DNA from 2 places in the Streptomyces sp. NBC_01092 genome. Region 2 is predicted to be linked to the other one. Evidence: riboswitches for the same ligand, from Rfam matches in the RefSeq annotation. Region 2 holds a riboswitch; the other holds the start of a gene.
What was found. Region 2 has a riboswitch for S-adenosylmethionine ahead of thrC (threonine synthase). Riboswitches for the same ligand answer to the same signal wherever they lie in the genome.

Region 1: linked by a shared signal. The riboswitch ahead of OG254_RS13810 (aminotransferase class V-fold PLP-dependent enzyme) and the one ahead of thrC (threonine synthase) in region 2 are both predicted to bind S-adenosylmethionine.

What each region holds. Positions count from the first base shown of each region.
Region 1 is NZ_CP108659.1:3,077,607-3,089,551, forward strand. Features, by position in the region: gene OG254_RS13780 (Lrp/AsnC ligand binding domain-containing protein) at 1-207, shown strand, start outside; gene OG254_RS13785 (small secreted hydrophilic protein) at 290-568, shown strand; gene OG254_RS13790 (ATP-binding protein) at 637-2,076, shown strand; gene OG254_RS13795 (response regulator transcription factor) at 2,073-2,735, shown strand; gene OG254_RS13800 (SLC13 family permease) at 2,793-4,202, shown strand; gene OG254_RS13805 (glycerate kinase) at 4,354-5,547, shown strand; gene OG254_RS13810 (aminotransferase class V-fold PLP-dependent enzyme) at 5,502-6,869, opposite strand; SAM riboswitch class IV at 7,014-7,130, opposite strand; gene trpD (anthranilate phosphoribosyltransferase) at 7,333-8,397, opposite strand; gene OG254_RS13820 (cytochrome bc complex cytochrome b subunit) at 8,533-10,170, opposite strand; gene OG254_RS13825 (Rieske 2Fe-2S domain-containing protein) at 10,167-11,216, opposite strand; gene OG254_RS13830 (c-type cytochrome) at 11,213-11,945, opposite strand, start outside.
Region 2 is NZ_CP108659.1:5,000,442-5,012,386, reverse strand. Features, by position in the region: gene OG254_RS22495 (CBM35 domain-containing protein) at 1-129, shown strand, start outside; gene OG254_RS22490 (1-phosphofructokinase family hexose kinase) at 136-1,065, opposite strand; gene nagA (N-acetylglucosamine-6-phosphate deacetylase) at 1,210-2,316, opposite strand; gene OG254_RS22480 (ROK family protein) at 2,445-3,389, opposite strand; gene OG254_RS22475 (ABC transporter substrate-binding protein) at 3,500-4,804, shown strand; gene OG254_RS22470 (DUF3263 domain-containing protein) at 4,850-5,095, shown strand; gene otsB (trehalose-phosphatase) at 5,146-6,033, shown strand; gene OG254_RS22460 (trehalose-6-phosphate synthase) at 6,764-8,221, opposite strand; gene OG254_RS22455 (glucosyl-3-phosphoglycerate synthase) at 8,317-9,261, opposite strand; SAM riboswitch class I at 9,412-9,581, shown strand; gene thrC (threonine synthase) at 9,600-10,886, shown strand; gene OG254_RS22445 (MoaD/ThiS family protein) at 10,953-11,228, shown strand; gene OG254_RS22440 (cold-shock protein) at 11,679-11,885, shown strand.

The DNA.
Region 1 (11,945 bases), 1.9 Mb from region 2:
GAGAACGTGACCGAGGTCTTCTCCGTCACCGGCACCTATGACCTGATCGCCATGGTGCGGGTGAAGGAGCACGAGGAGCTGGCCGAGGTCATCCCCGGCCGGATCAGCAAGATCCCCGGCGTCGAGGGGACGGACACCCACGTGGCGTTCCGCACCTACTCGCAGCACGACATGGAGGCCGCCTTCGCCATCGGCCTGGACAGCTGACACCCGGGGCGTCGCTCAGGATGAGGAGTTCTTCATCCTGGGCTCATCCTGAACGCCGTGCGCCGTGGGCAGGATCGCCCGTATGGCCTTCACGCACCGGATCGCGGCCCTGGCCGCCGTCGTGGCGATCCCGCTGGGCATCGCCGCGACCAGCTTCGCCCTCACCGACCAGCCGAAGTCGCCCGAGGTGCCGCCCAGGGTGGAGCTGGACAGCGGCTCCCCCACGCCGACGCCCAGCCGGCCCGCGCCGACGCCGAGCGACGAGGTCGTCTCCCGCCCACCGGTGACCGACAGCCCCGCGAGCGATGACGATGACGACGCCCCCGACGACGACCTCGGCGAGCCCGGGGACGACGGCTGAGCGCTGCCCTGGAGGGCGGCTACGCCGCCTGTCGGGCGCGGCCGCGAGGAACGGTGCAACGGTGCCTTATGGCGACACCCGCTAGCCCCGCGCCCCGGCGGGTCTCCGCCCGGGTCCGGATCCTGCTGTGGCTGCTGCTCGTGATGGCCGTGGGCCTGGTGTCCGTGGCCACGACCACGCGCTCGATCCTGCTGCGGGACGTCGACCACCGGGCGAACGGGCTGCTCGCGCAGGAGGCCGGCGAGTTCGCCAACTTCGAGGAGCGCGGCGTCGACCCCGAGACCGGCCGCCCGTTCACCGACCCGTCCCGGCTGCTGCGCGAGTTCCTGGTACGGCAGTACGCCGACCCCGACGAGGAGCTGATCGGCCTGGTGGGCCGCGCGGGCGACACCCCGGCCCAGATCATCCAGCCGCGCGGCATCCCGGTCGCCGTGCCGCTGCACGAGGACGCCGACGCCCGCCGCCGTATCTTCGGCTCACCCGACTCCACGGGCACGGTCGACCGGCCGTCCGGGGAGATCCGCTGGGCCAAGGTCGCCGTCGCGCGGGCGGGCGGCGAGACGGAGGCCGCGTTCGTCGTCGCCTTCCACCCGGGGCGCCAACAGGCCGCGGTGAACGAGGAGTTCCGCACCCTGCTCGCCATCTCCGGCGTCGCCCTGCTGCTGACGACCGGCATCGGGTGGGCGGTCGCCGGGCGGATCCTGAAGCCCGTACGGCTGGTGCGCACCGCGGCCGCGCAGCTCACCGAGCAGGACCTCACCCGCCGTATCCCGGTGCACGGGCGCGACGACATCGCCGCGCTCGCGGAGACCTTCAACGCGATGCTCGACCGGCTGGAGGGGGCCTTCGCCGCCCAGCGCGAGTTCGTCGACGACGCCGGCCACGAGCTGCGCACGCCGATCACCATCGTGCGCGGCCATCTGGAGCTGATGGGCGACGACCCGGCGGAGCGCGAGGAGACGATACGGCTGGTCACCGACGAGCTGGACCGGATGAGCCGCATCGTCGAGGACCTGCTGCTGCTCGCCAAGGCCGAGCGCCCCGACTTCGTCACCCCCGAGCCGGTCCAGCTCGCCGAGCTCACCGCCGACGTCTACGTCAAGGCCCGCACCCTCGGCGAACGGGACTGGCAGCTCGCCGAGGTGGCCGACGTCGAGGCCGCGCTGGACCCGCAGCGGATCACGCAGGCGATGGTCCAGCTCGCCCAGAACGCCGTGCAGCACACCGCGCCCGGGAGCCGCGTCCGGATCGGCTCCCGCGCCGACGGCCAGGGCATCGAGCTGTACGTCGCCGACTCCGGCTGCGGTGTCCAGCCGCAGGACGCCGACGTGATTTTCGAACGGTTCCGGCGCGGCACGTCCCGGCGCGGCGCCCGGGGCTCCGGCGCCGGGCTCGGCCTGTCGATCGTCCGGGCCATCGCCGAGGCGCACGGCGGCCGGGTGCGGCTGCGCGCCACGGCGGGCGGCGGCGCCACCTTCGTACTGGCACTGGGAGAGGGGCAGACGTGAACCGGATCCTCATCGTCGAGGACGAGGAGCGCATCGCCTCCTTCGTTGAGAAGGGCCTGCGCTCGAACGGCTTCACCACGACCGTCGTCGGCGACGGCGAGGCGGCGTACGAGTACGCCGTCACGGGCGCCTTCGACCTGGTGGTTCTCGACATCGGCCTGCCCGGCCGGGACGGCTTCACCGTGCTGCGCGAGATGCGCGAGGCCCGGGTGACGGTCCCGGTGATCGTGCTGACCGCGCGGGACTCCGTACGGGACACGGTGGCCGGTCTGGAGGGCGGCGCCGACGACTGGATGACCAAGCCGTTCCGCTTCGAGGAACTCCTCGCGAGGGTGCGGCTCCGGCTGCGTACGGCGGCCCGGGCGCCTGAGGTGACGGTGCTGCGGTCCGGCTCGCTCACCCTGGACCTGCGCACCCGGCGGGCGCGGGCCGGGGAGCGGACGGTCGACCTGACGGCCCGTGAATTCGTGCTCCTGGAGCTGTTCCTGAGGCACCCCGGGCAGGTACTGTCCCGCGAGCAGATCCTGTCGCACGTGTGGGGCTACGACTTCGACCCCGGGTCGAACATCGTGGACGTGTACGTGCGAGCGTTGCGCAAGAAACTGGGGGCGCAGCAGGTGGAGACGGTACGGGGCATGGGGTACCGCCTGCCCGCGTGAAGTCTCCTTCATGTGCCGCTCATCGAGGACTCACGGCTCAGGTGAACCCTCGATGACGTGACCCTGAACCTCCGTCGGAGCGCGGCCCTCTGCGCGGCGCTCTCCCTGTGCGCGCTGCTCGCCGTGCCCGGCAACTTCACGGGCCTCGGCGCCGACGCCCGCCTCACCCTCGCCGTGTTCGCCCTGGCGACCTGCGCCTGGATCGCCGCGCCGGTCGACGACACGTACATCGCGCTGGGCGCCGGGCTCGCCCTGACGGTGACCGGGGTGATCAGCAGCGACACCCTCTTCGGCACCCTCGGCGACTCCACGGTGTGGCTGCTGATCTGCGCCTTCGTGCTGGCGGCCGCGGTGACCCGGACGGGCCTCGCGGGGCGGGCGGCGGCGTTCCTGGTCGGCGGGGCGCGCACGGTACGGCAGCTCGTGCACCTGACCACGGCCGCGCTGGTCGTCACAGCGTTCGCGGTGCCGGCCACCTCGGGGCGGGCCGCCCTCGCGCTGCCGGTGTTCCTCGCCCTCGCCAAGGCGCTGGCCGACCGGAGACGGCTGGTCGTGATGCTGGCGCTGCTGTTCCCGACCGTGATCCTGCTGTCGGCGGTGGCGACCCTGATCGGGGCGGGTGCGCATCTGATCACGGTGTCGGTGCTGTGGCAGGCCACGGGCCACCGGATCGGCTTCACCGAGTGGCTGCTGCTGGGCCTGCCGCTGGCCGTGGCGTCGTCCCACCTGGCCGCCGAGGCCGTACTCCTGACGTCCACCCGGCGCACGGACCGCAAGGGCGCCGTGCGGATCACCCCCGAGCAGATCCAGGAGCACAGCGAGCGGCCCGTCACGGGCCCGTGGTCGCAGGCCGAGAAGCGGTGCGCGCTGCTGCTCGGCACGGTCGTCCTGCTGTGGTGCAGCGAGCCGCTGCACCGGGTGCCGCCGGCGGTCGTGGCGCTGATCGGCGCGGTGGTGGCGGCCTCGCCGGCCCTCGGCACCGTGCATCTGAAGGACGCGCTGAAGACGGTCCCCTGGTCGCTGCTGCTGTTCATGGCGGCGACGATGGCGATGGGGGTCGCGCTCGCCGACTCCGGGGCCGCGGAGTGGCTGGTCGCCGGGCTTCCCGGTGGAGTCAGCCCGCTCCTCTTCCTGACCGTCGTGATCGCGATCAGTACGGCGGCCCACCTGGTCCTTCAGTCCCGCTCGGCCCGTTCGTCGGTGTTGGTGCCGCTGGTGGTCGCGGCGGCGGTGGGGGCCGGGGTGAATCCGGTCGCCGCGGCGCTTGCGTCCACGGCCGCGGCGGGCTTCTGCCACACGCTGCCGGCCTCCGCGAAGCCGGTCGCGCTCTTCTCCGACCTGCCCGGGACGCCTACCTACACGCCGCGTGACCTTTTGCGTCTGTCCGCCGTCCTGGCCCCGCTGACGGCCGCGCTCGTTCTGCTGTTCGCCGTCGCGGTGTGGCCGCTGTTGGGTGTTCCGCTGTGAGTGCCGCGTCATGTCGTCGGGTGGCTGCGGCGCCGTTGTGGCTGGTCGCGCCCACGCGGCGGAGCCGCATGTTCAACACGGCCCCGCGCCCCTTGAGGGCGTTGCCCCTCGGGGCGTTGCGCATTCGTCCGATCTGCCTAGGAGACCTCTGATGCTGAGCCGAGTCGTCGTCGCCCCCAGTGGCTTCAAGGAGTCGCTGTCCGCCCAGGCCGCCGCCGATGCCATCGCGGACGGTGTGCGTCGCGTCCTGCCGGACGCCGTGCTCGATCTGATCCCGCTGGTGGACGGCGGCGAGGGCACCGCCACCGCGCTGGCCGCCGCGACCGACGGACGCCTCGTCGCGTTGCCCGCCACGGGCCCGGTCGGCGAACGCATCGGCAGCCACTTCGCCCTGCTCGGCTCCCGGGACACGGCGGTGGTGGAGATGGCCGCGGTCGCCGGACTGTCTCTCGTGCCGCGCGCCCTGCGCGACCCGGGCGCCACGACGACGTACGGCGTCGGCGAGCTGATCCGCGCCGCGCTCGACACGGGCGTACGGCGGATCCTGATCGGCTGCGGCGACTCGGGTACGTCGGACGGGGGCGCGGGCGCGCTCCAGGCCCTCGGCGCCCGGCTGCTGGACGCCTACGGCTTCGAACTCCCGCACGGAGGGCGCGAGTTGACCAGGCTGGCCCGGATCGCCCCGTCCGGCCTGGACCCGCGCCTACGGGACGTCGACCTGCTGGTCGCCTGCAACCCGTACAACGTGCTGTGCGGCGAGCGCGGCGTGGCCCGCGTCTTCGGCCCGCAGAAGGGCGCGACGCCCGCGCAGGTGGAGGAGCTGTCGGCAGGCCTCGAGAACTGGGCGCGGGTCCTCACCCGTGACCTGGGGGTCCTGGACACGGACCTGTACGGCGGCCCCGGCACCGGAGCCTCCGGCGGCCTGGGCGCCGGGCTCGCTGCACTCGGCGCCCGCCTGCTCCCCCGCTTCGACGTCCTCCTCGACCACCTCGACCTCGACGCCCGCCTCGCCCGCGCCGACCTCGTCGTGACCGCGGAGGGCGCCCTGGACCACCAGACGCCCCACGGCAAGGTCCCGGCCGAGGTGGCCCGCCGGGCCAAGCTGTACGGCCGCCCGGTGCTCGTGCTGGCGGGCACGCTGAGCGAGGGCGCGCGGGACGTGCCCGGCGTCGACGCGTTCAGCGGGATCCTGCCGGCGCCGATGGCTCTGGCGGAGGCCCTCGTGCGGGCCTCCGAGCTCCTCACGGACGCGACCGAGCGCGCCCTGCGGATGATCCTGCTGGGCGCCCGGCTACCGGCTCACGCGGAGGTGTCCGGCACGCAACGGCCGTCCTCGGTGCGGTAGTTCCACCGGGCGCCGTCCGTCACGAGCTCCTTCACGGCGTTCACGAACCGCTCGACGTGCTCGTCCGGCGTACCGGCGCCGAAGCTCACCCGGATCGCGTTGAGGGACTTCTCTCCCGGCGCCGCCTCCGGGGCCCCGCACTCGCCCTGGGCCTGCGGGTCACTGCCGAGCAGCGTCCGCACCAGCGGGTGGGCGCAGAACAGGCCGTCCCGCACCCCGATGCCGTACTCGGCGGACAGGGCGGCGGCGAAGTGGGAGCTGTTCCAGCCCTCGACGACGAAGGAGATGACGCCGACGCGCGGGGCGTCGTCGCCGAAGAGGGAGAGGATGCGGACGGCCGGCACCTCGGCGAGACCGGCCTGCACCTTCTCGATCAGGTACTGCTCACGGGCGACCAGGCTGTCGAACCCCGCCTCCGTCAGCGCCTTGCAGGCGGAGGCGATGGAGTAGGCGCCGATGACGTTCGGGGAGCCGGCCTCGTGCCGGGCGGCGCTGTCGTGCCAGTCGACGTCCACTCCCCCGTCCTCGCGCCGGGAGACCTTGCGGCTGGCGCCGCCACCCGCGAGGTACGGCTCGGCCTCGCGCAGCCAGTCGGCGCGGCCGGCGAGGACGCCGGAGCCGAACGGGGCGTACAGCTTGTGGCCCGAGAAGGCGACCCAGTCGACGTCCAGGTCACGCACGCTCACCGGGTGGTGGGGGGCCAGCTGGGCGGCGTCGAGCACGATCCGGGCGCCGTGCGCGTGCGCGGCCGCCGCGAGCTCCTTGACCGGCCACAGCTCGCCGGTGACGTTCGAGGCGCCGGTGACGCAGACCAGGGCCGGGCCGAAGGGGTCGCGCTCGGCGAGGGCGCGCTCCAGGGTCTCGACGGCCTGGCGGGGGGTGCGGGGCGCGTTGAGATAGGTGACGCGGGCGTCGCGCCAGGGCAGCAGGGAGGCGTGGTGCTCGGTCTCGAAGACGAAGACCTGGCAGTCGGCCGGGAGGGCGGCGGCGAGGAGGTTCAGCGAGTCGGTGGTGGACCGGGTGAAGACCAGCTGGTCGTCGGCGCGGCAGTCCAGGAATTCGGCGACGGTCCGGCGGGCGTTCTCGAACAGGTCGGTGGAGAGCTGCGAGAGGTACCCGGCACCGCGGTGGACGCTGCCGTAGTACGGCGCGTAGGCGGCCACGTCGTCCCAGACGCGCTGCAGGGCGGGGGCGCTGGCGGCGTAGTCGAGCGCGGCGTAGGTGACCTCGCCGCCGGTGACGAGCGGGACGGTGACATCACGGCCCAGAACGGGCAGAGAGGCACAAACGGACTGGTCGGCGGCAGCGGTGGAGGCAGACATGGCGAACTCCCGTGAGGGGCATGCCGATTGAGGGGCATGCGAGAAAGAGAAAAGGGTGTGCGGAGGCGGGGCTCTGCGGCCCTATCGCATTCGCTTGCTCACGGAAGACTCCCTCGAACGACCAGGACCCCTGGTTTCGAGAGGGGCCCGCGCTTGCCGTAGACCTCGCTGCCTACGGCCTGGTCTTCACCCGGGGCACCCCGCCACGGACGGAGGGTTGCCGGACAGTCGGCCGGGGCCTCATGACTGTCACTCATGACCTGGTACAGGAACGTACGCGAAATGATCGTCGTCCCGCAACCCGTGTCCGGATCGCGGGACGACAAGCCCGTGCGGCCTAAGCGGGTCAGGCGAAGTCCATTGCGGTTCGGCAACGCCCTGATGGGGCGCGGGGAACTGCGCGACCAGCCACGACGGCGCCGCAGCCGAACGACGGCATATCACGGCACACCCAGCGGAGCGCTCAGGCGTTGCTCGCGGCCACCCACCGGTCGAGCGTCCGCTTCGCCGACCCCGAGTCGATCGACTCCGCCGCCTTCACCATGGCGGCGCGGATCTGCTCGGTGAGCGGGGCATCGGTCGGGTTCAGCGCCACCAGCGCGGCGGCCGAGTTGAGCACCACGGCGTCCCGTACGGGCCCCGTCTCCCCGTTCAGCAGGCGCAGCGCCACATCGGCGTTGTACGACGCGTCAGCGCCCCGCAGCGCCTCCACCGGCACCAGTTCGATGCCGACGTCGCGCGGGTCGAAGGCCTCCTCGGTCACCTTGCCGTCGCGTACGACCCACACCCGCGAGGTGGCCGTGGTGGTGAGCTCGTCGAGGCCGTCGTCGCCGCGGAACACCAGTGAGGAGTTGCCGCGCTCGGCAAAGACGCCCGCGACGATCGGAGCCATGCGCGGGTCCGCCACGCCGACCGCCTGGGCCCGCACCTTCGCCGGGTTGGTCAGCGGACCGAGCACGTTGAAGGTCGTCCGGATGCCCAACTGCCCGCGCGCGGCCGCCACATGGCGCAGCGACGGATGAAACTTCACCGCGAAGCAGAAGGTGATCCCGGCCTCCTCGGCGACCCGGGCCACCCGCCCGACCGGCAGTTCCAGATTGACGCCGAGCTTCTCCAGCACGTCCGAGGCACCCGACGCCGACGACGCCGCCCGGTTGCCGTGCTTGACGACCTTCGCACCGGTGCCGGCGATGACGATCGCCGACATCGTGGAGATGTTGACGGTCTTCGCCCCGTCGCCGCCTGTGCCGACGATGTCGACGGTCGGTCCCGGCACCTCGATCACGTTCGCGTGCGCGTACATCGTCCGGACGAGCCCGGTGATCTCCTGCACCGTCTCGCCCTTGGCCCGCAGTGCCACCACGAACCCGGCGATCTGCGCGTCCGTCGCCTCGCCTCGCATGATCAGGTCCATCGCCCACGCGGTGTCGTCGGCGGACAGGTCCCGGCCGGCCAGCAGGCCGTTCAGCAGCAGGGGCCAGGAGCGGGCCGCCGCGGTGTCGCCTCCGGCGGGGGTCACAGCGCTCATAAGCCGCTCCAGGGTCAGGCGTCCCGCACTACGGGACACGAGTCTCAACGAGGTCCACCCTATCCAGCCCCGGGGCACGGCGAAGGGCCCCGTCCGTACAACGGACGGGGCCCTCAACCGTGGCGTGCGCAGCGATCAGTGGTGGCCGTGGCCGCTCGTGATCTCCTTGTACTCCTCGACGGTCGGCTTGGGGATCTGGCCGTCCTCGCTGAAGTACGACTTGCTGAGCTTGGCGCGCAGCTTCTCGGAGCCCTTCACCTTGCGCTCCACGCCGTTCTCGTCGACCGTCGGGCCGATCTCGAGCGGCTGGTACTGCTCGTGCGCGGTGAGGGTGTGCAGCGCGTCCTGGCTGAGCGGCTCGTGCACCTCGATGAACTCACCGTGCGGCAGGCGCTTGATGATGCCCGACTCGCGGCCGTGCAGCACCTTGTCCTTGTCCCGGCGCTGCAGGCCGAGGCAGATCCGCTTGGTGATGATGAACGCGAGGACCGGTCCGACGAAGAAGCCGATCCGGACGAACCAGGTGACCGCGTTGATCGACAGGTGGAAGTGGGTGGCCCACAGGTCGTTGCCACCGCCGACCAGGCCGATCATGTACACCGTGACCCAGGCGACGCCGAACGCGGTACGCGTCGGGGCGTTGCGCGGGCGGTCCAGGATGTGGTGCTCGCGCTTGTCGCCGGTGACCCAGGACTCGATGAACGGGTAGACCGCGATCGCCATCAGCACCAGGCCGAAGAGCACCAGCGGGATGAACACGCCCAGGACGAGCGTGTGACCCCAGAAGTTGACCTCCCAGCCCGGCATGTACCGGACCAGACCCTCGGCGAAGCCCATGTACCAGTCGGGCTGGGCGCCCGTGGACACATGGTCCGGCCGGTAGGGGCCCATGGCCCAGATCGGGTTGATCTGCGCGATCGCCGCGATGACCGCGATGACACCGAAGACCAGGAAGAAGAAGCCTCCGGCCTTGGCCATGTAGACCGGCAGCAGCGGCATGCCGACGACGTTCTTGTTGGACTTTCCGGGGCCCGCGAACTGCGTGTGCTTGTGGTAGAAGACCAGGATCAGGTGGCCGACCACCAGGCCGAGCATGATGCCCGGCAGCAGCAGGATGTGGATCGAGTAGAAGCGGGCCACGAAGTCGACGCCCGGGAACTCGCCGCCGAAGAGGAAGAACGAGATGTACGTGCCGACGATCGGCATGGACAGGATCGCGCCCTCGGTGAAGCGGACACCGGTGCCGGAGAGCAGGTCGTCGGGGAGCGAGTAACCGGTGAAACCGGTGAACATGCCCAGGACGAACAGCAGGAAGCCGAACAGCCAGTTGATCTCACGCGGCTTGCGGAACGCGCCCGTGAAGAACACGCGCATCATGTGCACGAACATGCCGGCGAGGAAGATCAGCGCCGCCCAGTGGTGGATCTGCCGGATGAGCAGACCACCGCGCACGTCGAAGGAGATGTGCAGCGTGGAGCTGAACGCCTCCGACATGAGCTGTCCCTGGAGCGGGACGTAGGAGCCGTGGTACTCCACCTCGTTCATCGACGGGTGGAAGAACAGCGTCAGGTACACACCCGTGAGGATGATGATGATGAAGCTGTAGAGGCAGACCTCACCCAACATGAACGACCAGTGGTCGGGGAAGATCTTGCGCATGTTGGCCTTGGCCAGGGAGTAGATCCCCAGTCGGCCGTCGGCCCAGTCGGCGACGCGCTCGCCGGCCGGCGCCTTCCCGCGAGAGCGGGACTCGGTGGTCTCTGTAGTGCTCATCCGCGCTCCCAGAATGCAGGACCGACGGGCTCGTCGAAGTCGCCGAGCGCCTCGAGGTAGCCCTCGTCGTTCACACCGATGCGCAGCTGCGGCAAGGGGTGACCGGCCGGGCCGAAGATGACCTTGGCACCGTCGGCGAGGTCGAAGGTGGACTGGTGGCAGGGGCACAGCGCGTGGTGCGTCTGCTGCTCGTACAGGGAGATCGGGCAACCGACGTGGGTGCAGATCTTCGAGTACGCGACGATGCCCTGGTAGGACCAGTCGAGTTCCTGCTTGTCCTTGATGTCGTCCGGCTGGAGCCGGATGATCATCAGGGCCGCCTTGGCGATCTCGTTCTGGAAGTCGTGGTCGTGCTCCTCCAGGCCCTCCGGCTTGACGAAGGTGAGGGAGCCGACCGCGACGTCCTCGGGACGCAGCGGCTCGTCGGTGTTCATGTTGACGAGCAGCTTGCCCTTGGACCACAGGGTGTGGCGGAGCTTGGTCCCGGGCAGCGGGCCGAGGTCACGCAGCAGGACGACGCCGGAGAGCGGGAACAGGGCCAGCGCACCGAACATCGTGTTGCGGATCAGCTTGCGGCGACCCAGCGCGGACTCCTTGGCGCCCTGCTTGAAGTCGGCCATGACCTTGGCCTTGACCTCGGGCTCCGCGGCGATCGCGTGCCGGTCGTCGGCGACCTCTTCGTCGGACATCAGGGTGCGGGCCCAGTGGACCGCGCCCGCGCCGATGCAGAACAGCGCCGCACCGAGGGTCAGACCCAGCGCGAAGTTCAGCGCGTTGAGGTGACCGATCGGGAAGACGAAGACCGACTTGTCGTGCGGGATCGTCACGTACGAGGCGATGAAGCCCACGGTGGCCAGCATCGAGACCGTGAACAGCAGGGCGACCGCGCGCTCGGACCGCCGGGCGGCCCGCTCGTCGATGTCCTGGACCCGGTGCTCGTGGGGCGGCAGTCCGGGGTCCGCGAAGGGGTTCTTCTCGTCCGCTACCGCGACGTTGGCGTCCTGCTCAGCGGGCAGGTTCTCTTCTGGAATGTCTTGGCTACTCATGACTTCTTGGCCTTTGCGGTCCGAGCGGCGACCCAGATGGCGACGGCGATCAGGGCACCGAGACCGAAGATCCAGGAGAAGAGGCCCTCACTGACCGGCCCGAGGCCGCCCAGCTCCAGACCACCCGGATTGACCGTCTCGTCGCTGTTGACCGCGTGGAGGTACGCGATGATGTCCTTCTTGTTCTGCTCCGACAGCGTGGTGTCGGGGAAGGACGGCATGTTCTGCGGGCCGGTCTCCATGGCCTCGTAGATGTGCTTCGGGTCGACGCCCTCGAGGGTCGGTGCGTACTTGCCCTTCGTCAGCGCTCCGCCCTTGCCGGTGAAGTTGTGGCACTGGGCGCAGTTGTTGCGGAAGAGCTCGCCGCCCTTGGCGATGTCCGCTCCCTCGGGGCCGTACTGCTCCTCGGTCGGGACGGTCGGACCGGGACCCAGCGAGGCGATGTACGCCGCGAGCTGGTCGATCTCGGCCTGCGAGTAGATGTTCTTCTTCGCCGGGACCTGGGCGCCCTGGGAGGTGGCGGCCGGCATACGGCCCGTCGACACCTGGAAGTCGACGGCGGCAGCGCCGACGCCGACAAGGCTCGGACCGTCGGAGGTGCCCTGACCGCCGGTTCCGTGGCAGCTGGCGCAGCCGACGGCGTAGAGCTTCTTGCCCTCTTCAATCGTGAGGGACTGGGCGGTTTCCTCGGCCTGCGCCTTGTCCGCGGGAGCGAACACGGCGTACAGC
Region 2 (11,945 bases):
TGGACGAAGACCTACAACTACATCCAGCTCAACAAGGGCACGAACACGATCAAGGTGTCCTGCGAGCAGGGCAACCAGTGCGACGCGCTCATCGACCAGATGTGGCTGGTCAAGGGTTGGGTCAAGTAGGAGCCGTCAGGCGGCGGTGACCTCCCCGGTTACCGCGACCCGGGCCAGCAGCTCCTCGTAGGCGCCCCGGTCGAACTCCCCCGCCACCGGCGCCACCACGCTCGCCGCGCTCAGCGCTGCCGCGCGGGTCAGGCGGTCCGGCCAGGGGAGCTTCTCCACCAACCCCGACAGCAGGCCCGCGACCGCCGCGTCGCCCGCGCCGGTCGGGTTGCCCCGGAGGCGGGCAGGCGGGGCGGCTCGCCAGCGGCCCTCGGGGGTCGCGGCGAGCAGGCCCGCCTCGCCGAGGGAGGCCACCACCGCGCGGGCGCCGCGTCTGCGCGCGTCCTGCGTCGCGCGCAGCGGCTCGTGGGAGCCGGTCAGTTCGGCCAGTTCGTCGGCGTTCGGCTTGATGATGTCCGGGCGGGCGGCGACGCCCCGGCGCAGTGCCTCGCCGCTGGTGTCCAGGAGGACGGGGACGTCGGCTGCCTTCGCGGCTCGGACCAGGCCGGCGTATGCGCCCACCGGCACTCCCGGCGGGAGGCTGCCGCACAGGGCCACCGCGGATGCCGACGTGAGCAGGTCCTCGTACGCCTCCTGGAAGGCGGACCACTCGGTCGGCGTGACCGTCGGGCCGGGCTCGTTCAGCTGGGTCGTGTCGCCGGTGTGCGCGTCCACCACGGCGATCGTGCGCCGGGTCGCTCCCGTCACCGGGACCAGCGCGTCCACCACGCCCGGCGTGGCGGTGAGCAACTCCTGGACCACCCGGCCCGTCGCGCCGCCCGCGAAGCCCGTGACCGTCACCTCGTGGCCGAGGGCCGCCAGCACCCGGGCCACGTTCAGGCCCTTGCCGCCGGGGCGTTCGGTCACCTCGGTGACGCGGTGGGAGGCGTGGGGGCGCAGGGATCGTACGCGATAGGTGATGTCGAGAGCGGTGTTCAGCGTGACCGTGAGGATCACCTGTACTCGACCTCCCCCGAAGAGTTCAGCATGCGTGTGCCGTCCGTCTGCCGGTTGTTCCCTCCGGCGGATGCCGATCATGCCAAACGGACGGCAGTCGTCCCAGTCTCGCAGGACAACTGCCGCCCCCAACAGGCGGACACATCACCCCAGTTGGGGATCGACCACCCATTCTCCCCGGCGCATGACGCCCTTCACGTCGAAGTGGGAGTCCAGTACCACCAGGTCGGCGTCCTTGCCGGGCTCCAGTGAGCCGATGCGGTCGTAGCGGCCGAGCAGCTTGGCGGGGTTGGCGGACAGGGCCGCCACCGCGTCCTCGACCGGCAGCCGGTCGATGGTCACCGCGCGCTTGAAGGCGCGGTCCAGGGTGAGCGTGGAGCCCGCGATCGAGCCGCCCTCGACCAGGCGGGCCACACCGTCGGCGACCTCGACCTCCAGCGGGCCGAGCATGTAGCGGCCGTCGCCGAAACCGGCCGCGTCCATCGCGTCCGTGATGAACGCGACCCGGTCCGCGCCCGCGTGATGGAACGCCAGTTGCAGGGACGCCGGGTGCAGGTGCGTGCCGTCGTTGATCAGCTCGACCGTCACCCGCTCGTCCTCCAGCAGGGCCGCGATCGGGCCCGGCTCGCGGTGGCCGAGCGGCGGCATCGCGTTGAAGAGGTGCGTGGCGACCGTGGCGCCCGCCTCGATCGCCTCCACCGTCTGCTCGTACGTCGCGTCCGTGTGCCCGATCGCCGCGATGACGCCGTGCTCGGCGAGGAGGCGTACGGACTCGATGCCGCCCGGCAGCTCGGTCGCGAGGGTGACCATCGTCGCGTGGCCGCGCGCGGCGTCGATCAGCTTGCGCACGTCCGCCGGGTCCGGGTCGCGCAGCAGCTCCTCGGAGTGCGCGCCCTTGCGGCACGGGGAGATGAACGGTCCCTCGAAGTGGATGCCCGCGATGTCGCCCTGCTCGGCCAGCTCGGACAGCAGGCCCGCGCGCCGGGTGAGGAAGTCCATGTCGCCGGTGACGGTGGAGGCGACGAGGGTGGTCGTGCCGTGCAGGTGGTGGGTGTGGATGCCCTTGAGTACGTCGTCGACCGTGCCCGAGGTGAAGGAGGCTCCGCCGCCGCCGTGGTTGTGGATGTCCACGAAGCCCGGCAGGAGCCAGTGGCCGGTTAGGTCGATGCGGTGAGCGTTCTCCGGTGCCGTGCCGGCGATGCGCGTGCCGTCGACGATCACCTGGCCCTCTTTGAGGGTTCCCGTCGGCATGACCACGTTGGCGCCGGAGAGGATCAGGGGCGCATCGCCGGTTGTGGGGTGCGGGTTGTGGGGGGCTGGTCGCGCCCCGCGGCGGAGCCGCAATTCGGCGCTGTCCCGCGCCCCCAGGTCGGCTGCCATCAGGGAGTTACCTCCGTAGGGTCGGTGTGGTCGAGGAGATCCCATGCCAGGAGGCCGGCGCCTAGGCAACCGGCCGTGTCCCCCAGTGCCGCGGGGACGATGGACGGCAGCTTCTGGAAAGTGACCCGCTGCCGGACGGCTTCCCGCAGCGGTGTGAACAAGGTTTCCCCCGCCTCCGCCAGGCCGCCACCGATGATCAGGGTGCGGGGGTCCAGCAGGGTGAGGGCGGTGACCAGGCCGTCGGCGAGGGCGTCCACGGCCTGCTGCCAGATCCGTACGGCGTTCGGGTCGCCGGACGCGACGGCCTTGGCGCAGTCCGCGGCGTCCGCCTCCGGGTCCCCGCAGGCGGCGGCCCACGCCTCGCTCACCGCCGCCGCCGACGCGAATCGCTCCAGGCAGCCGCGCTGCCCGCACGGGCAGGGGGTACCGCCCGGCCGTACGACGATGTGGCCGATCTCGCCCGCGAAGCCGTGCGCACCCGCCTCCACCCGGCCGTCGATGCCGATGGCGCCGGCGATCCCGGTGCCGAGGGGCACGAAGAAGAAGCGGTCGGCGCCCTTGCCCGCGCCGATCCGGCCCTCGGCGAGACCGCCGGTGCGCACGTCGTGGCCGAGGGCGACGGGGACGCCGCCGAGCCGCTGTGCGAGCAGCTGCCGCAGGGGTACGTCCCGCCAGCCCAGGTTGGCCGCGTAGGCGGCGATGCCCCGCTCCTCGTCGACGATGCCGGGGACGGCGACGCCGGCGGCGGCCGCGGGCTCGCCGAAGAGCCGTTCGCCGTGCGCGCGCAGCTCGGCGGCGAAGTCGAGGATGCCCTCGACGACCGCGTCCGGTCCGCGCTCGCGCCCGGTCGGGCGGCGTGCCTGGTGGAGCAGCTCGCCGCTCGGCCCGGCCAGGGCGGCCTTCATCCCGGTGCCGCCCACATCGAGGGCGATGACATGTCTCACGGGGAACAGTGTGGCTTGCGCACCCGCGAGAGGTCTAGTCCACTTACGTGGTGTAGACCTTAGGGGGCAATATGTATGACGTTTCGAAAATTCAGAACGAGAATTCGAACATGGGTGTGGCGGGGGTTTGCGTGCAGCGGCGTAGTCGGAGTCGTAGGCGTACGGGAGCGATCGCGGCGGTGTCCGCACTGGGCCTGACGGCGGCCCTCGGCGGCTGCGGGCTGGCCGGCGACTCGGGCGACGTGACGCTGCGGCTGGTCGCGGCGGACTACGGGGACAGCGAGTCGAACGGCTCCCAGAAGTACTGGGACAAGCTCGTCACGGCGTACGAGGCCGAGCACCCCGGCGTGACGGTCGACGTCACCGTGTACTCCTGGAACGACGTCGACGCCAAGGTCAAGGAGATGGTCGACGCCGGGAACGCGCCGGACATGGCACAGATCGGCGCGTACGCCGACTACGCCGCCAAGGGGCTGCTCTACCAGGCCGACGACCTGCTCTCCATCCCCGTCCAGGCCGACATCGTCGCCCAGTTCGCGGACGCGGGCCGGGTGAAGGATGTGCAGTACGGCATCCCGTTCGCCTCCTCCACGCGGCTGCTCTTCTACAACAAGACGCTCTTCGAGAAGGCCGGCATCTCCGCGCCGACCACCTGGAAGGAGCTGGCCGCCGACGCCGAGGCGCTCAAGGCGGACGGCGTGAAGACGCCGTACGCGCTGCCCCTCGGTTCCGAGGAGGCGCAGGCCGAGACGATGCAGTGGCTGCTCAGCGGCGGGGGCGGCTACACCGACAGCGACCTCGGCACCTACAGCATCGACTCCGCGGAGAACATCGCCACCTTCGACTGGCTCAAGGACAACCTGGTCGGCAAGGACCTCACCGGTCCGGTCGTACCCGGCGAGCTCAACCGGGCCGACGCGTTCTCCGCCTTCGCGGCCGGTGACGTCGGCATGCTCAACGGCCACCCGTCGCTGATGCAGATGGCCGAGAAGAAGGGCGTGAAGTTCGGCATGGTGCCGATGCCCGGCCGGGAGGGGCCGAGCAAGGTCTCCATGGGCGTGGCGGACTGGATGATGGCCTTCAAGGAGAACGGCCACGCCGACCAGGTGGGCGAGTTCCTCGACTTCGTCTACGACAAGCAGAACGTCCTGGACTTCTCCCGCGAGTACGACCTCCTGCCCGTCACGAATTCCGCGTCCACGGTGATGACGGCGGCCGAGCAGGACGCCGACCTCAAGCCCTTCCTGGAGCAGCTGCCGCTCTCCGAGCTCTACCCGGTCGGGCGGACGTCCTGGGCCGCGGTCAGCGCGGACGTCAAGAAGCGTATCGGCGCGACTGTCTCCTCCAGCGGCAGCCCGGCGGCGATCCTGGGGCAGCTCCAGTCGACGGCGACGCGGGCGGAGAGCGCCGAGTAGCCGTCGGCCGTCCGGTTGTCGGTGGCGGGGGTTACGGTGCGGGACATGACCCAGGACCAGCCCGACCCCGCCCTCGCCGACCGTGAGCGGGCCATCCTCGCTCTGGAGCGCCGGGGCTTCGCGGGCCCCGGCGCCAAGGAGCGCGCGATACGCGAGGAACTGGGTCTGGCCCCGGTCCGCTACTACCAGCTGCTGAACGCCCTGCTGGACGACCCGAGGGCCCTGGCCCACGACCCGGTGACGGTGAACCGGCTGCGGCGGATACGGCAGACGCGGCGGGCGGAGAGGTGAGGTGAGGTGAGCGAGGGGTGCGTGGCGGCCTCGCTGGATAGGGTCGGCGTATGGCCAGTGACAAGGACAAGGATCTGACCGACCCCGACTCGACCGACCCCACGACGGCCCCGCTGCCGACGCCCGTCACCCGGCCCGGCCGGGACGGGCTCGCCGCCCTCCTCGCGCGGCCCGCGCGTGCGCTGATCGCGCTCGACTTCGACGGGACGCTCGCGCCGATCGTGCCGGACCCGGAGAAGGCGCGGGCTCACCCCGACGCCCTGCCGGTGCTCGCGGCGCTCGCCCCGAAGGTCGCCGCCGTCGCGGTGATCACCGGCCGCCCGGCCGCCGTCGCCGTGCGCTACGGCGGCTTTGCCGGGGTGCCCGGACTGGAGCACCTCGTCGTGCTCGGCCACTACGGCGCCGAGCGCTGGGACGCCGTCAGCGGGGAGGTCACCGCGCCCGACCCCCACCCCGGCGTCGCCGCCGTCCGTGCCGAACTCCCCGGCGTCCTCGACACGAACGGCGCCGGGACCGGCACCTGGACCGAGGACAAGGGACACGCCATCGCCGTGCACACGCGCCGCGCGGCCGACCCGCAGGGCACCTTCGAGGCCCTGCGCATCCCCCTCGCCGACCTCGCCACCCGCAACGGCCTGATCGTCGAACCCGGCCGCCTGGTCCTGGAACTGCGCCCACCCGGCATGGACAAGGGCGTGGCGCTGACCGAGTACGTCCGGGAACTGGGCGCCGAATCCGTCCTCTACGCCGGCGACGACCTCGGCGACCTCCCCGCCTACGCGGCCGTGGACAAACTCCGCTCCGACGGCACCCCCGGCCTCCTGGTGTGCAGCGGCAGCGAGGAGGTCACCGAGTTGTCGGAGCGGGCGGACATCGTGGTGACCGGCCCACAGGGAGTCGTACGACTGCTAGGAGCACTCGCCGACCGGGCGAGCTGAACCGGGCGCCCGCCGTCCAGTAAGGGCGGTCTGCCACCGGCGCCCGTCGCTCGGGTTGGTCCGGCGGGTCGGGCGGGCTGGTTCCGGTGTTCGCCGCTCGAGCGTGCGCCACCGGGGCGTTGGCCGGGCGTTTCGTCCGGGCGGACGGCCGGTCGGTCGGGTTGATCCGGGCGGCCGCGGGTCAGGCGGGCTGGTTCCGGCGTCTGCCCGCTCGGGCCGGACCGACCGGTCAGGCGGGCTGCTCCCGGCCCCTGCCGCTAGGGCGGGCGCCGCTCGGGCGTTGGTCGGGTCGGGTTGATCCGGGCGGCCGAGGGTCAGGCTGGCTGCTGCCGGCGTCCGCCTGCTCGGGCCGGTCCGGCCGGTCAGGTGGGCCGCTTCCGGCGTCGCCGCTCGGGCGTGCGCCACCAGGGCGCTGGCCGGTCGGCTTGGTCCGGGCGACGGACGGTCGGTCGGGTTGATCCGGGCGGCCGCCGGTCCGGTGGGCTGCTGCCGGCGTCCGCCCGCTCGGGGCGGTCCGGCCGGTCAGGTGGGCCGCTTCCGGCGTCGCCGCTCGGGCGTGCGCCACCAGGGCGCTGGCCGGTCGGCTTGGTCCGGGCGACCGACGGTCGGTCGGGTTGATCCGGGCGTCCGCCGGTCAGGCGGGCTGTTCCCGGCGTCTGCCGCCAGGGCGTGCGCCGCTCGGGCGATGGTCGGGCGTTGGTCGGGTCAGGTTGATCCGTGCGACCGACGGTCAGGCCGCCCCTCCCGGCTTCTCCGTCAGCGCGTGGAGCTGGTCCAGGAACCACTGGGCTGGTGGTAGCGCGGTCGCGGCGGCCGCCAGTCGTTTTGAGCGTTCCGCTCGCTCCTCCGGCCGTACGGACAGCGCCTCGTGCAGGGCCCGTGCCGTGCTCATCACGTCGTACGGGTTGACGGGGATCGCGTCCTCGCCGAGTTCGTCGAAGGCTCCGGCCTCGCGGGACAGGACGAGGGCGCATCCCTCGTCGGACACCACCGGCATCTCCTTCGCGACAAGGTTCATGCCGTCGCGGATGGGGTTGACCAGCGCCACGTCGGCCAGCCGGTACGCGGCCAGCGAGCGGGCGAAGTCGTCCTTGACGTGGAGCACGATCGGGGTCCAAGTCGCGGTCCCGTAAGCGGAGTTGATCTCGTCCGCCAGCCGCTGCACCTCGGCCGTGTAGTCCCGGTACACCGCCAGGTCCTGCCGCGAGGGGTACGCGAACGCCACGTGTACCACGCGCTCGCGCCACTCGGGGTGGTCGTCGAGCAGCTGCCGGTACGCCAGCAGGCCGCGCACGATGTTCTTGGACAGCTCGGTCCGGTCGACCCGCACGATCGTCCTGCGGGGCGTGCCGTCCGGGGCGGTGCCGATCTCGCCCTTCAGCGTCGCCATCCGCTCCGTCACGTCGGCCTGATGCGCCCGCGCCCGCAGAAAGTCCGCGTCCGCGCCCAGACCGTGCACGCCGATGCGCGTGTCCCCGAGCCCTCCCGCGAACTGCGTGCAGCACGCCTCGAACGCGTCCGCCCACCGCCGGGTCAGGAACCCCAGCCGGTCCGCGCCGAGCATCCCGCGCAGCACCTGCCCGGCGATGTCGTCCGGCAGCATCCGGAAGTACTCCGGCGGCGCCCAGGGGGTGTGGGAGAAGTGGCCGATACGGAGATCCGGGCGCATGTCGCGCAGCATGCCCGGCACCAGCGTCAGGTGATAGTCCTGCACCAGCACCGCCGCCCCCGGCGCCGCCTGCGCGGCCAGCGCCTGCGCGAAGGCCCGGTTGTACGTCTCGTACGACGCCCACTGCCGCCGGAACTCCGCGTCGAAGACCGGCTCCAGCGGCGTCTGGTAGAGCATGTGGTGGACGAACCAGAGGACCGAGTTCGCGATGCCGTTGTACGCGTCCGCGTGCACGTCCGCCGGGATGTCCAGCATCAGCACGCCGTCCTCGCCGACCCCGCGCCGCACCGCCTCACGGTCGCCGTCGGACAGCGCCGAGCACACCCACAGCGCGTCCGCGTCCGGCCCGATCGCCGACAGCCCGGAGACGACTCCGCCGCCGCCCCGCTTGGAGTGCAGCGAGCCGTCGCCCCGCACCTCGTACGAGACCGGGCCGCGATTCGACGCGACCAGCACTTTGGCAGCACCCTGCACACCCTGCACATCCGGCGCACCCGGCGCATCCTGCGTGGAAGCCATAAGCCTCAACCTAGCCCGGCCCGGAAACGCTCAAACGTACGGTTCCGCTCTGTGGGGGGCTTCCGTACGCCCTGTATACGGCCGGTTTCCGGCGTTTACGCGACCTTCCGCGTCGCGTACTCGGCGATCTCCACCATCGGCGGCCGTTCCTCGGTGTCCACGGAGTACGTACGCGGCTCGAAACCGTCCTCGCCCCGCTCGAACTGGGTCAGGGAGGGGCGGACCATATGCCCGCGGGCCAGCCGCAGCTGCGCCGTGCGGTAGATCGCGGCGGACATCCGGCCGAGCGCCTGCCCGTCCTGGTGCCGGTGCTTGCGCACCCCCACGTCCACCTGGGCGAGCGCGTCCAGGCCCACCAGATGCAGCGAGTCGACCAGCATGCCCAGCTCGACGCCGTATCCGACGGGGAACGGGAGTTGCTCCAGCAGCGACCTGCGCGCCGCGTACTCGCCGCCGAGCGGCTGGACGAATCCCGCCAGCTGCGGCCAGTGCATGTTCAGCAGCGGGCGTGCCATCAGCTCGGTGACCCGGCCGCCCTGCCCGGCGGCGCCGCCGAGCGGACGGTCGTACATCGCCTTGACCAGGTCCACGCCCGGGTCGGTGAGCAGCGGGCCCACGATGCCGGAGACGAAGTCGGAGGAGAAGTCCTTCAGGTCGGCGTCGATGAAGCACACGATGTCCCCGCTCGTCACGAGCAGTGAGCGCCACAGGACCTCACCCTTGCCGGGCACAGCCGGGACACGGGGCAGGACGTCGTCGCGGTGCACGACCCGGGCGCCCGCCGCGGCGGCCACCTCGGCGGTGCGGTCGGTGGATCCCGAGTCGACGACGACGATCTCGTCGACCAGCGGCACCTGATGCACGAGGTCATGGGCGATGATCGCGACGATGTCGCCGACCGTCTCCTCCTCGTTGAGCGCGGGCAGCACGACGGACACCGACTGGCCCGTACGCTGCTTGGCGGCCAGGATGTGGTGCAGTGGGCGGTCGGAGACGGACCAGGAGCGACTGCGCAGCCAGCGCTCGACTTCTTCCAGCACGATCGGCGGCTCCTCACTGTCGGGACGCGATTTGTGATCCATCTCGCGGTTCGGACGGCTATCTCAACTGTCCTGGCGTTCGGTTACAGTCTTGAACAACGCGGGTGACCATCGCATGTCCGAGGTCGACCGTCGTCAACAACCGAATACCGCTCATCCAGAGGGGCAGAGGGATACGGCCCGATGAAGCCCCGGCAACCCTCCAGTCGGTTCTCGTAGATCAGCGTCGATCGTCACCGTTGATCGTCTCCGCGAGGCTCCCGGCTAGGGAAGGTGCCAAATCCGTCTCACGGCGAGATGCGTCGTGAGGAAGATGAGGAGAAAGGGCCTCGCCTCACATGGCTGTGCAGACTGTTGCAAGCACCACCGACTCCACCGTAGACCTGGGTCCCGCCGCGGCGCTGTCCTGCCGCGAGTGCGGTCACCGGGTACCCCTCGGACCGGTCTTCGCGTGCGAGGAGTGTTTCGGCCCGCTGGAGATCGCCTACGACTTCTCGGGCTACGACGCCGAGGAGCTCCGCAAGCAGATCGAAGCGGGCCCCGCGAACATCTGGCGTTACGCGCCCCTGCTGCCCGTCCCCGCGGACGTGGCGACCAAGCCGAACATCAACCCCGGCTGGACCAAGCTCGTCAAGGCCGACAACCTCGCCCGTGAGCTCGGCGTCGAGGCCGGCAAGCTGTTCGTCAAGGACGACTCCGGCAACCCGACGCACTCCTTCAAGGACCGTGTCGTCGCCCAGGCCATCGAGGCCGCCCGCGCGTTCAACTTCACCACCCTGTCCTGCTCCTCCACCGGCAATCTCGCCGGTGCGGTGGGCGCCGCCGCGGCCCGCGCCGGCTTCCGCTCCTGCGTGTTCATCCCGCACGACCTGGAGCAGGGCAAGGTCGTCATGGCCGCGATCTACGGCGGCGAGCTCGTCGGCATCGAGGGCAACTACGACGACGTGAACCGTTTCTGCTCCGAGCTGATCGGCGACCCGGCCGGCGAGGGCTGGGGCTTCGTCAACGTCAACCTGCGGCCGTACTACGCGGAGGGCTCCAAGACCCTGGCGTACGAGATCTGCGAGCAGCTCGGCTGGCAGCTCCCGGACCAGCTGGTCGTCCCGATCGCGTCCGGCTCGCAGCTGACGAAGATCGACAAGGGTCTGCAGGAGCTGATCAAGCTCGGGCTCGTCGAGGACAAGCCGTACAAGATCTTCGGCGCGCAGGCCGAGGGCTGCTCGCCGGTGTCGACCGCGTTCAAGGCCGGCCACGACGTGGTCCGTCCGCAGAAGCCGAACACCATCGCCAAGTCGCTGGCGATCGGGAACCCGGCCGACGGGCCGTACGTCCTCGACATCGCGCGCCGCACGGGCGGGTTTGTGGAGGACGTGACGGACGAGCAGGTCGTCGACGCGATCAAGATCCTCGCCCGGACCGAGGGCATCTTCGCGGAGACCGCCGGCGGGGTGACCGTGGGTGTGGCGAAGAAGCTGATCGAGGACGGTGTGCTGGACCCGAGCCTCACGACTGTCGTGCTCAACACCGGCGACGGGCTGAAGACGTTGGATGCGGTGGCCGGTACGGGGCTGACTGCGACGATTCGTCCCAACCTCGACTCGTTCCGCGCGGCGGGTCTCGTCTGATGGAGCCCCGCGCCCCTCGGGACGCCGCCTCACCCGAACCTGCACACTGACCGGAGGTCACACCGTATGAGCGTCAACGTCCGCATCCCCACCATCCTGCGCACCTACACGGGTGGCCAGGCCGAGGTCGCCGCCGAGGGTGCCAACCTCGGCGAGGTCATCGCCGACCTGGAGAAGAACCACACCGGGATCGCCGCCCGGGTTCTCGACGACCAGGGCAAGCTGCGCCGCTTCGTCAATGTCTACGTCAATGACGACGACGTGCGTTTCGAGCAGGGGCTGGAGACGGCCACTCCCGACGGTGCCGGCGTCTCCATCATTCCGGCCGTCGCCGGCGGCTGACCTGCTGACCGAATGACCGATCATTACCATCGGTAACCCAGGTTACTGAGAGTTCACCGAATTGCCCCCTCCGTGAGAGAAGCGGAGGGGGCAATTCTGTGTGGTTGAGCGAGGTACAGTTGGGGAACGTGCCGCCGATCTCCGAGTCGGTTGCCCTTGATTTTTGCCGTACGCCCGACAAGAAGTAGCCAAAGTGTGCGGGTTTTTTGCGGCTTTCGTTCCGTATGCCGGGTCCGACTTGACCTGAAGTCAACGGAATTGTCCCCACATTCCCGACCGGTCGTGCCCGGAATTCTCGTCCGATTGACCTGTTGCAGACGGCAGTTGGGCAGATACATTCAGCCGCGGTCGACGCGTTCCGGCGCACGCCCCCGACCGATGGGGGGTGAGGTCTGACCCGGATCCGCGAAGTGTGGATCTGTGCAAGGGCCAGTAATAGGGGAGTTAGGCATGGCTCAGGGCACCGTCAAGTGGTTCAACGCGGAGAAGGGGTACGGCTTCATCGCGGTCGACGGTGGTGCGGATGTTTTCGTCCACTACAGCGCGATCCAGATGGACGGGTACCGCACCCTGGAGGAAGGCCAGCGGGTCGATTTCGAGATCTCGCAGGGCCAGAAGGGGCCGCAGGCGGACATGGTCCGTCTGGCCACCGGCTGAAGCACGCGTCGACTAACAGCAGCGACGTTCTTCTTCGAAGGGCTCGCACCTCCCGGGGTG